DNA from 4 places in the Variovorax ureilyticus genome. Region 1 is predicted to be linked to each of the others. Evidence: predicted binding sites of a transcription regulator. Region 1 holds the regulator's gene; each other region holds the start of a gene.
The links. Region 1 encodes FNR, which switches genes on or off when oxygen is low (the NO sensors DNR and NnrR bind a similar motif). Its sites were predicted from a motif close to TTGATNNNNATCAA; they were not measured.
Positions count from the first base shown of each region.

Region 2: the regulator FNR is predicted to act here: its motif matches at 1,877-1,890, upstream of WKW77_RS28295 (phenylacetic acid degradation protein PaaY).
Region 3: the regulator FNR is predicted to act here: its motif matches at 2,026-2,039, upstream of WKW77_RS19180 (universal stress protein).
Region 4: the regulator FNR is predicted to act here: its motif matches at 1,736-1,749, upstream of WKW77_RS19005 (universal stress protein).

Region 1 is NZ_JBBKZU010000001.1:34,688-37,891, forward strand. Features, by position in the region: gene ccoG (cytochrome c oxidase accessory protein CcoG) at 1-1,178, shown strand, start outside; gene WKW77_RS00185 (FixH family protein) at 1,199-1,489, shown strand; gene fnr (fumarate/nitrate reduction transcriptional regulator Fnr) at 1,499-2,215, opposite strand; gene hemN (oxygen-independent coproporphyrinogen III oxidase) at 2,338-3,204, shown strand, end outside.
Region 2 is NZ_JBBKZU010000016.1:88,048-91,251, reverse strand. Features, by position in the region: gene paaK (phenylacetate--CoA ligase PaaK) at 1-425, opposite strand, end outside; gene paaI (hydroxyphenylacetyl-CoA thioesterase PaaI) at 446-895, opposite strand; gene WKW77_RS28300 (enoyl-CoA hydratase-related protein) at 1,030-1,830, opposite strand; gene WKW77_RS28295 (phenylacetic acid degradation protein PaaY) at 2,018-2,620, shown strand; gene WKW77_RS28290 (carboxylesterase/lipase family protein) at 2,713-3,204, shown strand, end outside.
Region 3 is NZ_JBBKZU010000008.1:88,367-91,570, forward strand. Features, by position in the region: gene WKW77_RS19165 (trypsin-like peptidase domain-containing protein) at 1-9, opposite strand, end outside; gene WKW77_RS19170 (universal stress protein) at 8-829, shown strand; gene WKW77_RS19175 (hypothetical protein) at 880-1,095, opposite strand; gene WKW77_RS19180 (universal stress protein) at 1,122-1,964, opposite strand; gene WKW77_RS19185 (BON domain-containing protein) at 2,183-2,836, shown strand; gene WKW77_RS19190 (TraR/DksA family transcriptional regulator) at 2,850-3,204, shown strand, end outside.
Region 4 is NZ_JBBKZU010000008.1:57,778-60,981, reverse strand. Features, by position in the region: gene WKW77_RS19015 (MBL fold metallo-hydrolase RNA specificity domain-containing protein) at 1-779, opposite strand, end outside; gene WKW77_RS19010 (Rossmann-fold NAD(P)-binding domain-containing protein) at 934-1,704, shown strand; gene WKW77_RS19005 (universal stress protein) at 1,813-2,298, shown strand; gene WKW77_RS19000 (universal stress protein) at 2,324-3,151, shown strand.

The sequences.
Region 1 (3,204 bases):
TGTACCCGCAGGACCTGATCTACCTGACCGGGCTGCTGGTCATCTCGGCGTTGTCGCTGTTCCTCTTCACTGCAGTGGCCGGTCGGCTGTGGTGCGGCTACACCTGCCCGCAGACGGTCTACTCGGAGATGTTCCTGTGGATCGAGCAGAAGATCGAGGGCAACCGCACCGCGCGCATACGACTGGACGACAGTGACCTGTCGATCGAGAAGCTCGTCAAGAAGTGGTTCAAACACGTGGTGTGGCTGGGCATCGCCCTGTGGACCGGCTTCAGCTTCGTCGGTTATTTCACCCCGATCCGCGACCTGGGGATGGCCTTCCTGCAGACGCGCATGACCGGATGGGAAATCTTCTGGGTGCTGTTCTACGGCTTCGCGACCTATGGCAACGCGGGCTTCATGCGCGAGCAGGTCTGCATGTACATGTGCCCCTATGCGCGTTTCCAGAGCGCGATGTTCGACCGCGACACGCTGATCGTCAGTTACGACGCGGCGCGGGGCGAGCCTCGCGGCGTGCGGGCCAAAGGCACGGATGCGCGTGCGCAGGGCCAGGGCGACTGCATCGACTGCTCATTGTGCGTGCAGGTGTGCCCGACGGGCATCGACATCCGGCAGGGCTTGCAATACGAGTGCATTGGCTGCGGCCTGTGCGTGGATGCCTGCAACACGGTCATGGACAAACTCGCCTCGCCGCGCGGCCTGATCCGTTACGCCACGCAGAACAGCATGGCGGGCGGATGGTCATCGCGGCAGATCCTTCGGCGCGTGCTGCGTCCACGGGTGCTGATCTACAGCGGCATCCTGGTCGCGCTCTGCATCGGCCTGCTGGCCAGCCTGGTCATCCGCACGCCATTCAAGGTGGACGTGGTGCGCGACCGTGGCACGCTGGCGCGCATCGCCGAAGGCGGACGTATCGAGAACGTCTACCGCCTGCAGATCATGAATGCCACCGAAAAGACGCAGCACTATCGCATCGAGGCTCGTGGCCTCGACGGACTGCAGGCGTCGCCCGAGCAGCCTGTGGAGGTGGGGCCTGCGCAATCGCGCTGGGTGGCGGTTCGCCTGCAACTGCCATATGGCGGAGCGCAGCCGGGCTCGCATCCGGTCTATTTCGACGTGCGTGCGGCCGAAGGCGGCGCGCAGGTCTCGGAGAAGGCGACCTTCATGGTCCCCCGGTGATGCCGATCAAGGAGATGACGATGAGCGCAACGAACGATACGAAACAGGCGAACGAAGCGGCCCGGAGCGAACCCTGGTGGCGCTTCCCGTTGCTGTGGATGGTCCTGGCCGGTCCAGCGGTGGTGGTGGTCGCGAGTTTCGTGACCCTGTGGCTTGCCATGCGCTCGCCCGACCCCGTGATCGCGGAGGACTACTATCGGCAGGGTATCGAGATCAACAGGACGCTGGCCGACAAGAAGCTCATGCCGGCGCTCACCGGCCGCAACCACGCGGCAACCCCGGCAGATGACGTGCCAGCGCCAAAGCGCTGAAAATTGGAATCAGCAGGCCGCCGGCGTGATCAGCCGGCGAAGTCCCTCGGAGTCGACGATCCGCAGGTTGCGCTGCTGGACTTCGATGAGGCCGTCGTCCATGAACTTGGACAGGGTGCGGCTCACGGTCTCGAGCTTGAGCCCGAGGTAGCTGCCGATTTCCTCGCGCGTCATGCGCAGCACGAGCTCGGAGCGCGAGAACCCGCGTGCGTGCAGGCGCTGCGCGAGGTTCAGAAGGAAGGCCGCCAGGCGCTCTTCGGCCCGCATGCTCCCCAGCAGCATCATCACGCCGTGCTCGCGCACGATCTCGCGGCTCATGATCTGGTGCACGTGCCGCTGCAGCGCCGTGACCTCGCGGGACAGTTCTTCGATACGGTCGAAGGGCATCACGCAGACTTCGGAATCCTCCAGCGCCACCGCGTCGCAGGTGTGCTGGTCGTTGACGATGCCGTCGAGGCCGATGATCTCGCCGGCCATCTGGAAACCCGTCACCTGGTCGCGGCCGTCCTGGCTGGCCACCCGGGTCTTGAAGACGCCGGTGCGGATCGCGTAGAGCGAGGTGAACCGGTCGCCGTTCCGAAAGAGCATCTCGCGACGGCGGACCTTGCGACGCTTGGCCACGATGTCGTCGATACGCTGCAGTTCGGTGGGCTCGAGGCCGACCGGCATGCACAGCTCCCGCAGATTGCAACTGGAGCAGGCGACCTTGATGTTTTCGGTTTTCATTGATGTATGTCGAGTATGTGCCGATTCTGTAACGGGGCGTTGGCATGGGGCTTGATCCACATCAAGGATCCGGGGGCGGCCCGGCGGCATAGTGGTCCGCACACCGCCTCTGATCGCCTGCGATGAACTCTTCCCCTGCATTCGCGACCGCTTCGCATTCCCAGGAGCTGCCGTCGCCCGCCGTGCTGCGGCGCTTTGATGTCGCCGGCCCGCGTTATACCTCCTACCCGACGGCGGATCGATTCGTGGATGCCTTTACCGCCGACGACTACGTCCAGGCAGTGCATCAGCGCAACGCGACCGGGATGAACGGGCGGCCGCTGTCGCTGTACGTGCACCTGCCGTTCTGCGAGTCGCTCTGCTATTACTGTGCCTGCAACAAGATCGTCACCCGCCACAAGCACTGGGCGGCCGAATACATCGATTACCTCGAGCGGGAGGTGGCGCTGCAGGTCGCCGAACTGGGGCGCGGCGTGGTGGTCAGCCAGTTGCATCTGGGCGGCGGAACGCCGACCTTCCTTGACGACGAGGGGCTGAGAAGGCTGCTGGCGTTGCTCGGGCGCGAGTTCACGCTCTCGCCCGAGCGCGAGCAGTCCATCGAGATCGACCCGCGCACCGTGGACGGTGGACGCCTGGAACGGTTGGCCGAAATGGGCTTCAACCGGCTGAGCTTCGGTGTGCAGGACTTCGACCCCGACGTGCAGAAGGCGGTCCATCGCATCCAGCCTGCCAGGGAGGTCTTCGACCTGATGGGAAGCGCGCGGGCGCTCGGCTACCGCTCGATCAACATCGACCTCATCTACGGTTTGCCTAAGCAGAGCCGGGCCTCTTTCGACCGCACGCTGGCGCAGGTGTGCGACTTGCGGCCGGACCGGATCGCCCTCTATGCCTACGCGCACCTGCCGGAGCGTTTCAAGCCGCAGCGGCGCATTGCGGCAGAGGACCTCCCGGACGCGAAGACCAAGGTCGAGATGCTGTCGCGCGCGATT
Region 2 (3,204 bases), on a different contig from region 1:
TAGCCGTAGGCCACATGCAGGATGTCGCCCGCGCGGCCGCCGGCGGCGCGGATGGAGCGCGCGACGAGCGTGGCCCAGGTGTCGATGTCGTTCTTCGTGTAGCCGACGACCGTGGGCTTGCCCGTGGTGCCCGACGACGCATGGATGCGCGACACCTGCTCGCGCGGCACCGCGAAGAGGCCGAAGGGATAGTTGTCGCGCAGGTCCTTCTTGGTGGTGAAGGGAAACTTCGACAGGTCGCTGAGCTGCTTCAGGTCGCTCGGGTGCACGCCCTTCTCGTCGAAGGCCTTCTTGTAGTGCGGCACGTTGTCGTAGGCGTGCTGGAGCGTCCAGCGCAGGCGCTGGAGCTGCAGCGACTGGATCTCGTCGCGGCTCGCGGTTTCGATGGCTTCGAGTTCGCCGGGGCGGGGCTGCTTCACGGGCATGGATGTCTCCTCGGGCTGGCTTACGCGGTGAAGACCGGCTTGCCTTTGATGGTGTAGGAGCGACCGCGGAAGACCGCGATGCGCTCGTTGCGCTGGTTGGTGATGTCGCAGTCGTAGACGCCGGTGCGGCCGGCCTTCGACACTTCGAAGGCGCGCGCGGTGAGCACGTCGCCTTCGCGGCCCGGCGCCATCAGGTCCACCGAGAAGCCCGAGGCCACGGTGAGTTCGTTGTACGAGTTGCAGGCGTAGGCGAAGGCGGTGTCGGCCAACGTGGCGATCAGGCCGCCGTGGCAGATGTCGTGGCCGTTGAGCATGTTCTCGCGCACGGTCATCGTGACGGTCGCCTTGCCGGGCGTGGTTTCGGTGACTTCCATGCCGAGGCCTCGGGCCGCGCGGTCGTTGGCGAACATGCGTTCGCGAACGAGGTCGGCGATCTGCTGCGGGGTGCGTTCGGAGTGAGGTGTGGACATATCAGTTTTCGATGGCGCCGCATGGCCGAGGCCAGGAACCCCGCGGAACCGGCTTTGCCGGGCCGCCGGGGTTGCCCCCGGAGAGGGGGTGTCCGAGCCACACGCAGTGGGCGAGGCTGGGGGTGAGCTTCATTTCAGCGGTCGGTGAACTGGGGAGCGCGCTTCGCGCCGAACGCGGCCACGCCTTCGAGGTAATCGTGGGCGCGGCCCAGTTCGGCTTGCAGCGCAGCTTCGTGGTCGAGCGCCTGGTCGAGCGTGAAGTGCTGCGCGGCATCGACCGCGGCGCGGGTGGCGGCCAGCGCCTTCACCGGCATGGCGGCGAGGCGCTCGGCGAGCTTGCGGGCTTCGTCGGCGAGCGCGGCGTCTTCGACGCACTTCCAGATGAGGCCGACACGTTCGGCTTCCGCCGCGCCGAGCTTGTCGCCGAGCATCGCCAAGCCCAGCGCGCGGGCGCGGCCGACGATGCGCGGCAGCAGCCAGGTGCCGCCGGTGTCGGGCACGAGGCCGATCTTCGCGAACGCCTGGATGAAGCTCGCCGACTGCGCGGCCAGCACGAGATCGCAATTCAGCGCGAGGTTCGCACCCGCGCCGGCCGCCACGCCGTTGACTGCGGCGATCACCGGCACCGGCATCGACTTGAGGCGCTTGACCAGCGGCGTGTAGTGCAGCGCGATCGCGCGGCTCAGGTCCTTGGGCGGCTCGCCGGCGGGCGACGGCGCGACCATCGGGTCGGCCAGGTCCTGTCCGGCGCAGAAGCCGCGGCCGGCGCCGGTGAGGATCACGCAGCGCACGGCGGCATCCGCTGCGGCCGCATCGAGCGCCGCGCGAAGCTGCTCGTGCATGGCGCCGTTGAAGCTGTTGAGCGCGGCGGGCCGGTTGAGCGTGAGCGTCAGAACCGGGCCGTCCTGCGAGGCGAGGACGAGTGCATCAGACAAGCTGTGTCTCCAGACGTGGGAACGGGATCGGGGTGCCGGGCGGGTGTTGATCTGCGTCAAAAGTATTGTTGACCGACCGGTCGGTGAATCATAAGATCGTCATCAATCCTGACGCAAGTCAAACTTGCAGAGGGTTTACCCCTAGCCCAGAAACCACCCGGAATCCCACCGGGAAAAGGAGACAGCCTTGCCCTGCTATTCCATCGAAGGCGTGGTGCCGGTCATCGACCCGAGCGCCTACGTGCACCCCACCGCCGTGCTGATCGGCGACGTGATCGTCGGGCCCGACTGCTATGTCGGCCCCTGCGCCGTGCTGCGCGGCGACTTCGGCCGCATCGAGCTCAAGCGCGGCTCCAACCTGCAGGACACCTGCGTGATCCACGGCTTTCCGCAGCAGGACACCGTGGTGGAAGAAAACGGCCACATCGGCCATGGCGCCGTGCTGCACAGCTGCATCGTGCGGCGCGATGCGCTGGTGGGCATGAACGCGGTCGTCATGGACGAAGCCGAGGTCGGCGAAGCGACCATCCTCGCGGCCTGCGCCTTCGTTCCGGCCGGCAAGAAGATCCCGCCGAGATCGCTCGCCGCAGGCATCCCAGCGAAGGTGATCCGCGAACTGACGGACCAGGAAGTCGCGTGGAAGCTCGAAGGCACGAAGACCTATCAAGACCTCACGAAGCGCAGCCTCGCGAGCATGAAGGAGGTCACGGCACTCCCCGCGGTCGAGGCTAACCGGCCGCGCGTGCAGGCGCCGGACGTGAAGCCGCTGATCGCGACCAAGCGCGGCTGAGCCCCCGCCGTTCGGCGCAAATCGGGTTTGCCCGGGTAGGCGCTGCCAACCGCCAGCCCTTACCGTTGCGCCCTTCTGGAGGGGACAAGACCATGATGCTCAAGGCCGGCTTGGTGGCGGGGTGTGTTGCGCTTCTTTCTCAGACGCCCTGCTGGGCGCTCGGACGCGCGGACGTCATGCGCGACACGCAGTTCGGGAAAGTCGTCGGCATCGACGACTCGGATCGCACGGGGACGCTGGCGTGGAAGGGCGTGCCCTTCGCGAAGCCACCCGTCGGTGACCTGCGCTGGAAAGCGCCGGTCGATCCGGAAGCCTGGCATCGGCCCTTGGCCACCCAGCAGTTCGCCAATGCGTGCGCCCAATATGGGCGCATCTACGGCCCCGGCGCCAACAACCGCTACGACGCGACGATCGGCACCACGCTGAACCAGGCGGTCGGCAGCGAGGACTGCCTGTACCTGAACATCTGGCGTCCGGCGAAGACCGAGCGCAAGGGCGGCAACGGGGACGACAACCCGGGCCAGGGCAACGACAAGGGCGAAGACCTTCCGGTGATCGTCTTCGTCCACGGCGGCAGCGATGTG
Region 3 (3,204 bases), on a different contig from region 1:
GACTGCCATGCAAACCCCGAAATCCATCCTGCTCCATCTCGACGGTTCCCCGCGCGCCTCGGTGCGCATCGGGCTCGCACGCGCGTTGGCGGACACCTTCGAAGCGGAGGTGACGGGACTGCCGTGCGCGATGACGGCCCTGATGCGCTATCCCTTCGCATTGACGACCGCGCCCGAAGCCATCTCCATGATGAAAGCGCTCGACAAGGATTGCCGGGACAGGGCACTCACGCTCTTCGAGGATGCCGCCGGCGGCTCGCCGCGCATGCATTGGGAAGAGCCGAGGGGCGACGAGCCTTGGGCCTTTTCCCGGCGGGCGCTGTATGCGGATCTGCTGGTGCTGGGCCAACGCAATGAAGAGGATTCAGCCGCCGCCGACCTGCCGCCGGACTTCATTTCCAGTGTGCTTGTCGAATGTGGCAAGCCCGCGTTGATCGTGCCGTACGCAGGGACAGTGAAGGAAGTCGGGCAAACCGTGCTCATCGCCTGGAAGGAGACGCGCGAGTCCGCTCGCGCTGTGACAGCCGCGCTGCCGTGGCTCGCGACTGCGCGCGCCGTGCATGTGGTCGGGTACGGCGATGCGGCCGATGCTTCACTGCGCAGCCTGCAGATCTATCTCCGGGCCCAGGGGGTCGAGGCCTCGGTACGGGTGGGCGGGGCGGACGACAGTGAGGTCGGTGAGCGCCTGTTGTCGCTCGCGGCGGACGTGGGTGCAGATCTCTTGGTGATGGGCTGCTACGGTCACAGCCGCGCACGCGAATGGGTGGTCGGCGGGGCGACGCGGTCGATTCTCCGATCGATGACCTTGCCCGTGCTGATGGCGCATTGATCTCCTGAGAGCGAGTCGCATGCGATCGCCAGTCGCATGGTGTGACGAGCTCAACCGTCGAGGGGCACGCCACCACCGAACCGGGCGGTCCAGCTGTCCCAGGCATCCTGGTAGAGGCCGATGAAGGTTTGCGTCATCGCTCCCCAGGCATGGAGCTGCGCCTGCTGGAGCTTTCCTGCCGAATCCTGAAACAGGTGTTGCCACCCGAGTGCGGCGAGCAGGAAGGCGTCTTGGGGACGCGCCTTGGGCGATACAGGTTGATTCACGGGGAGCCTCTTCGCTAGGGAAATGTTCAATGCGCCATGAGGACTGGCACGGTCATGTGTTCCAGGATGCCGCGCGTCATGCCGCCGAGAACCAGTTCGCGTACGCGCGAGTGGCCATAGCCGCCCATGACGAGAAAGTCGCCTTGCAGGTCGCAGATGCGCGACAGCAACGCATCCGACATCGGCACGTCGCAGACCAGGCGATCGATCGTCGCCGCGACGCCGTGCCGGTCGAGCCAGCCCGAGAGATGCAGTTGCAGAAGCGGATTGGCGCGCTCATCCTCGTTCTTCCCGGCGAGTTGCAGCAGCGTGACCTGGTCTGCGCGCCTGAGCAGCGGAAGGGCGGCATCCAGCGCGAGTGCCGCTTCGCGCGAGCGGTTCCACGCGACCACGATGCGGCGCGGGCTTGCCTTGAACTCGCCCGCGTACGGCACCACCAGCACCGGTCGTCCAAGGCCGAGCATCACTTCGCCCACGAGGCCGTGGGACGGCGTGTCCGTCCGTCCGCCGCCGCCCTCCTGCCCGAGCAGCACGAGATCGCTGGTCCGTCCATGATCGATCAGGGCGTCCGTGGCCAGCCCGTCCACCTGCCGCAACTCGAAGGAGACGGATGGCCACGCTTCCATGCGGGTACGGAAAACGTCGGCGACGCTGTCCGCGCGGCGCTTGAGATAGGCGGCCGATTCGGCGATGTAGTCGCTGGCGCCCGTGTCGATCATGCCGGCCGGGATCGAACCCTCGTAGAGCCCTGTGGGAAGCAGGCCGACCAGGTGCGCACCGTGCTCGTTCGCCAGTGCCCCGGCGAAGGCGATGCGCGCCGCGGTACGGCCGCTGTTGTCGAGATGGACCAGGATCGTCTTGTAGCTCACGGCCGTCCTTTCGAGTAGGTACGCGAGAGATTCATGCTAGGCGCGACGGCGCAGTTGCCTGTTGATCTGCGTCAATGCCTCCGCTGGCGCCTCGCGGGGGGTGAGGTCGACTGTCACGCTGCCATTTGATCCAGCACAAGCCGATGCACACCCGCGGCTCCTACATTGACTGCAGCGAGGGACTTCGCGCCTCGCATGCTTCAAGCGAAAGGAGCCTCATGAAGTCCGATGTCAAGATCCGAAGCGATGTGTTGGCCGAACTCGACTACGACCCTGCGGTCACGTCGACCGACGTCGGCGTCACCGTGAAGGAGGGGGTGGTGACGCTCTCGGGCCCGGTCACGAGCTACGCAGAGAAGCGAGCGATCGAACGGGCAGTCCAGCGGGTGCATGGCGTACGCGCCGTCGCAGTGGAGATGAGCGTCCGGATGCCCACCGGCCACGAGCGTGTCGACACCGACCTCGCGAGCGCGGCCGAGCGTGCGCTTCAATGGCATGTGCTGGTGCCGGACGGCAAGATTCGTCCGCTGGTGGAGAACGGCTGGATCACGCTCGAAGGCGAGGTCGAATGGGCCTATCAAAGCCACGCCGCGGAGACGGCCGTGCAGTCTTTGGTGGGCGTGGTCGGCGTCACGAACCGGATTGCGGTGCGCCCTCGATTCAGTCCGGCCGACATCCAGCGGAACATCGAGCAGGCGCTTCTGCGTCAAGCCCATCGCGAGTCGCAACACATCGACATCGCCGTGGACAACGCCGTGGTCACGCTGTCCGGAAAGGTGCATTCGTGGGCCGAGCGGACGGCGGCGCAGGGTGCCGCGATGGCCGCTCCGGGCGTCGGACGCGTCATCAACCATCTGCTGGTGGAAAGCTGAACGGAGTCGGGGCATGTCACCAATCACATCCGAAGACCGCGATGCGCTGCGCAGGCAGCTTGAAGTCCTGAAGCAGCGCACGCTGGAGGAACTCCGGCGGCGCACCGATCCGGCGGACACGATTCCGGAGCGGGTCTCGTACGAGCATGAGGTCCACAACAACGCCGAAGACGCGGAGGAGGAGCGAAGCGAGGACTTGCGCTTCGCCGAGATCGACATCGATCGTCAGCGTCTGCGGGACATCGAGGAAGCCCTGCGACGAATGGCAGCGGCGAGCTACGGCGTGTGCATCGATTGCGGGGAAGACATTCCCCGCAATCGGCTCATGGCGTACCCGACGGCCCTGCGCTGCAGCGCGTGCCAGACCG
Region 4 (3,204 bases), on a different contig from region 1:
GCGGCCTTGAGCAGGTGGATGCAGTGCAGCAGCGTCTGTGCCCTGCCCACCGCAAAGGCCGGCACCACGACGATGCCGCCCCTTGCAGCCGTCCGGCCGATCACTTCGGCGATCGCCGACAAGGTGTCCACCTTGGGATGCGCGCGATCGCCGTAGGTGGACTCGATGACCACGTAGTCGGCGGGCTCCGGCCGCTCGGGAGGGCGCATCACCAGGTCGTCGTCCCGGCCGAGATCGCCGGAGAAAAGAATGCTGCCGCCGTCCCAGCCGACGTGGATGCTCGCGGCGCCCAGAATGTGCCCGGCGCGCCGCAGCCGCCAGGTCCACCCCGGCCAGGGCGCATGCGCCTTGTCGAAATCCAGCACTTCGAAGCGCCCGAGGGCCGCACGCGCTTCGTCCTGCGTGTACAGCGGCAATGCGGGTTTGTGGCGGGAATGGCCATGGCGATTGGCGTAGTCGGCCTCCTCTTCCTGCAGGTAGCCGGAGTCGGGCAGCAGCAGCTCGCACAGATCGCGCGTGGCCCGGGTGGTGTAGACGGGGCCTTTGAAGCCCAATTGGATGAGGCGCGGGACCAGCCCGCTGTGATCGAGATGCGCGTGCGTCAACAGGACCGCATCGATCTCCGAGGCCCTGACTGGTAAAGGCTCCCAGTTGCGCAGCCTCAATTGCTTCAGGCCCTGGAAGAGCCCGCAATCCACCAGCAGCCGCCGGCCCGCGTGCTCCAGCAGGTATTTGGACCCGGTGACGGTATCGGTTCCGCCGAGAAACTGGATGCGCATGTTGCCTCCTTGTTGCCGTCGAGCTTGGCACACGATGGAGCGCCGCCCTTGACCTTCGTCAATCCTCCTCGTGATCGACGCGGCCGGCAACCGGGCGCGAAGCCCGCCTCGATGAGCGAGCCGCTGTCCGATCCAACGCCGGAGCGCAGCGGACTTGCGCGGCATCAAGTTCGCCGCGCGCAACCGCGGTAGCGTTCGCGACGTGACTCCTACCCACGCCGCGCGACAAGCGGCGGACGACCCGTTGTCTTCCGCCAGCAAGATCGCCTCGCTCATCGCGACCGCTGCCAGACTGCGGCAGTCGTCGGGCTCGCCGCTGCGCGGACGGAATCTCGCGCTGCTTCACACTCACACGCGCGCGGATGGGACGCCCGGGAACTCGGCGCTTCAAGGTGCCGCCGAAGAGTTGGGCGCGCGCGTGGCTCTGCTGAATTTCGCCCACCCGTCCAGCCCCGCCGATACCGGCAGCGACGTCATCGCCCTGGCCCGCATGCTCGGGCGCATGTACGACGGCATCGACTGTCACGATCTGGACGCCGCCGTGCTGCGAACGATCGAGTTGCATGCCGGCGTGCCCGTCTTCCCGGGCCTGGCGCTCGACACCCATCCGGCCCGCGTCATCGCGGATCTCTGGGCGCTCTGCGAGCGGCAGACGCCGGCCGACCGGCGGATCGTCTTCATCGGCAACGGCCGCAGGCCGCGCGCCCGCATGTTCGTGGCGGCGGCCCGCGCCATGGGCGTCGCGATCCTCCCGAAGTCCCGCGTCGACCCCGGGGCCGAAGATGCGTCGGCCGTCGCGGACGCCTCCCAGCCCAGGCATTGGGTCCTCTGGTTCGAGGGTTCGGCCATCGAGGGCGACGCCCTGCAGGAAAACCATCGCCGGGTCATGCAGGCCGTCCTGGTCCACACGCTGGCCGGCGCCTGAGGCCTTGCGCGGGCGACGCGATGCCCCTGTCTTGCGCCAGATCAAGCGCTCTGACGGGTGTGCTTTCGATACTGCACGCATCGCACCATTCACCCCGAAGGAGCCTCCATGTACCAACGAATCCTGGTCCCCATCGACGGCGGCCCGGTCTCCCAGCGCGGGCTCGAAGAGGCCGTCCAGATCGCAAAGCTGACGCAGGGCCGGCTCCTGCTGGTCCATGTCATCGACGAACTGTCGCTGGCCCTGGCGATGGATGCGCAGTCCGGCCGGGCCGGAAGCTACCTGCAGAGCGTGCGGGACGAGGGCGCGCGCCTGCTCGAGGATGCGAAGCGCGGCGCCCAGGCGGCGGGCATCGAGGTCGAGACGGCGCTGCACGAGCGCTACGGCTCCACCGTGTACCCCTCCGTCATCACCGAGTCTTCGGTCGACGAGACCGTGATCGCCGAAGCCAAGCGGTGGAAGGCGGACCTGATCGTCATCGGAACGCACGGACGCCGCGGCGTGTCGCGGCTCGTGCTGGGCAGCAGCGCCGAGCGGATCCTGCGGTCCGCGCCGGTGCCGGTGCTGCTCGTGCGAGCGCCCGACAAGCCCTAGAAACAACACACGTCCGGAACGCGCCATGACCGGCCTTCAATCCTTTCTCGTGCACCTGGACGGAACCCGGCGCGCCGAAACGCGCCTGGACCTCGCCCTGCGGCTCGCGCTTCCCTGGCGGGCCCGCGTCAGCGCGCTGTTCGCCGTCGAGCGGAGCCATCTCCCCTTGCTGCCCGTGGGACCCGGCATCCCGCCGCTGCCGCCCGACGTCAGGGCGGAGGCCGAGCACCGCCGCCATGCGCTGGCGGTCTACGACCAGGCCTGCGTCGTGTCGGGCCAGCCTTGCGAATGGCTCGATGCGGACGGCGCCCCGGTGATCGAGACGTTCACGCAGCGGGCGCTCCTGGCCGACCTTGTCTTCCTGGGGCAGCGGGACCCGGATGACCTCGAAAGCTCGGATGTGCCGGGCGATTTCGTCGAATCCGTCGTCATCGGCAGCGGGCGCCCGACGTGGGTCATTCCCCATACGGGCGAACTGGCCCGCACGCCGGACAACATCCTGCTGGCATGGAAGCCCACGCGCGAATGCGCACGGGCGCTGGCGGCGGCCATTCCCTTCCTGCAGAACGCCCACCACGTCCATCTCGTCGAAGAGGATGGCGACGAGACGCAGCCCCTTCCGGTCAAGGTGCGCGACTATCTTCACCTGTACGGCATCGATCGGGTCCATGAGCACGCACGGCTCACACCGGAAGACGCCGGCGAGCAACTCCTGTCGATCGCCTCCGATTGCGATGCCGATCTGCTCGTGATGGGTTGCTACGGCCACAGCCGCGCTCGCGAACTGCTGCTGGGAGGTGTCACGCGGACGGTGCTGGACGCGATGACGCTCCCGGTGCTCATGGCGCACTGAACCACGGCACCCTATCGCGCCGACTTGCGCCAGCGCAAAGCTTCCGCATCGCA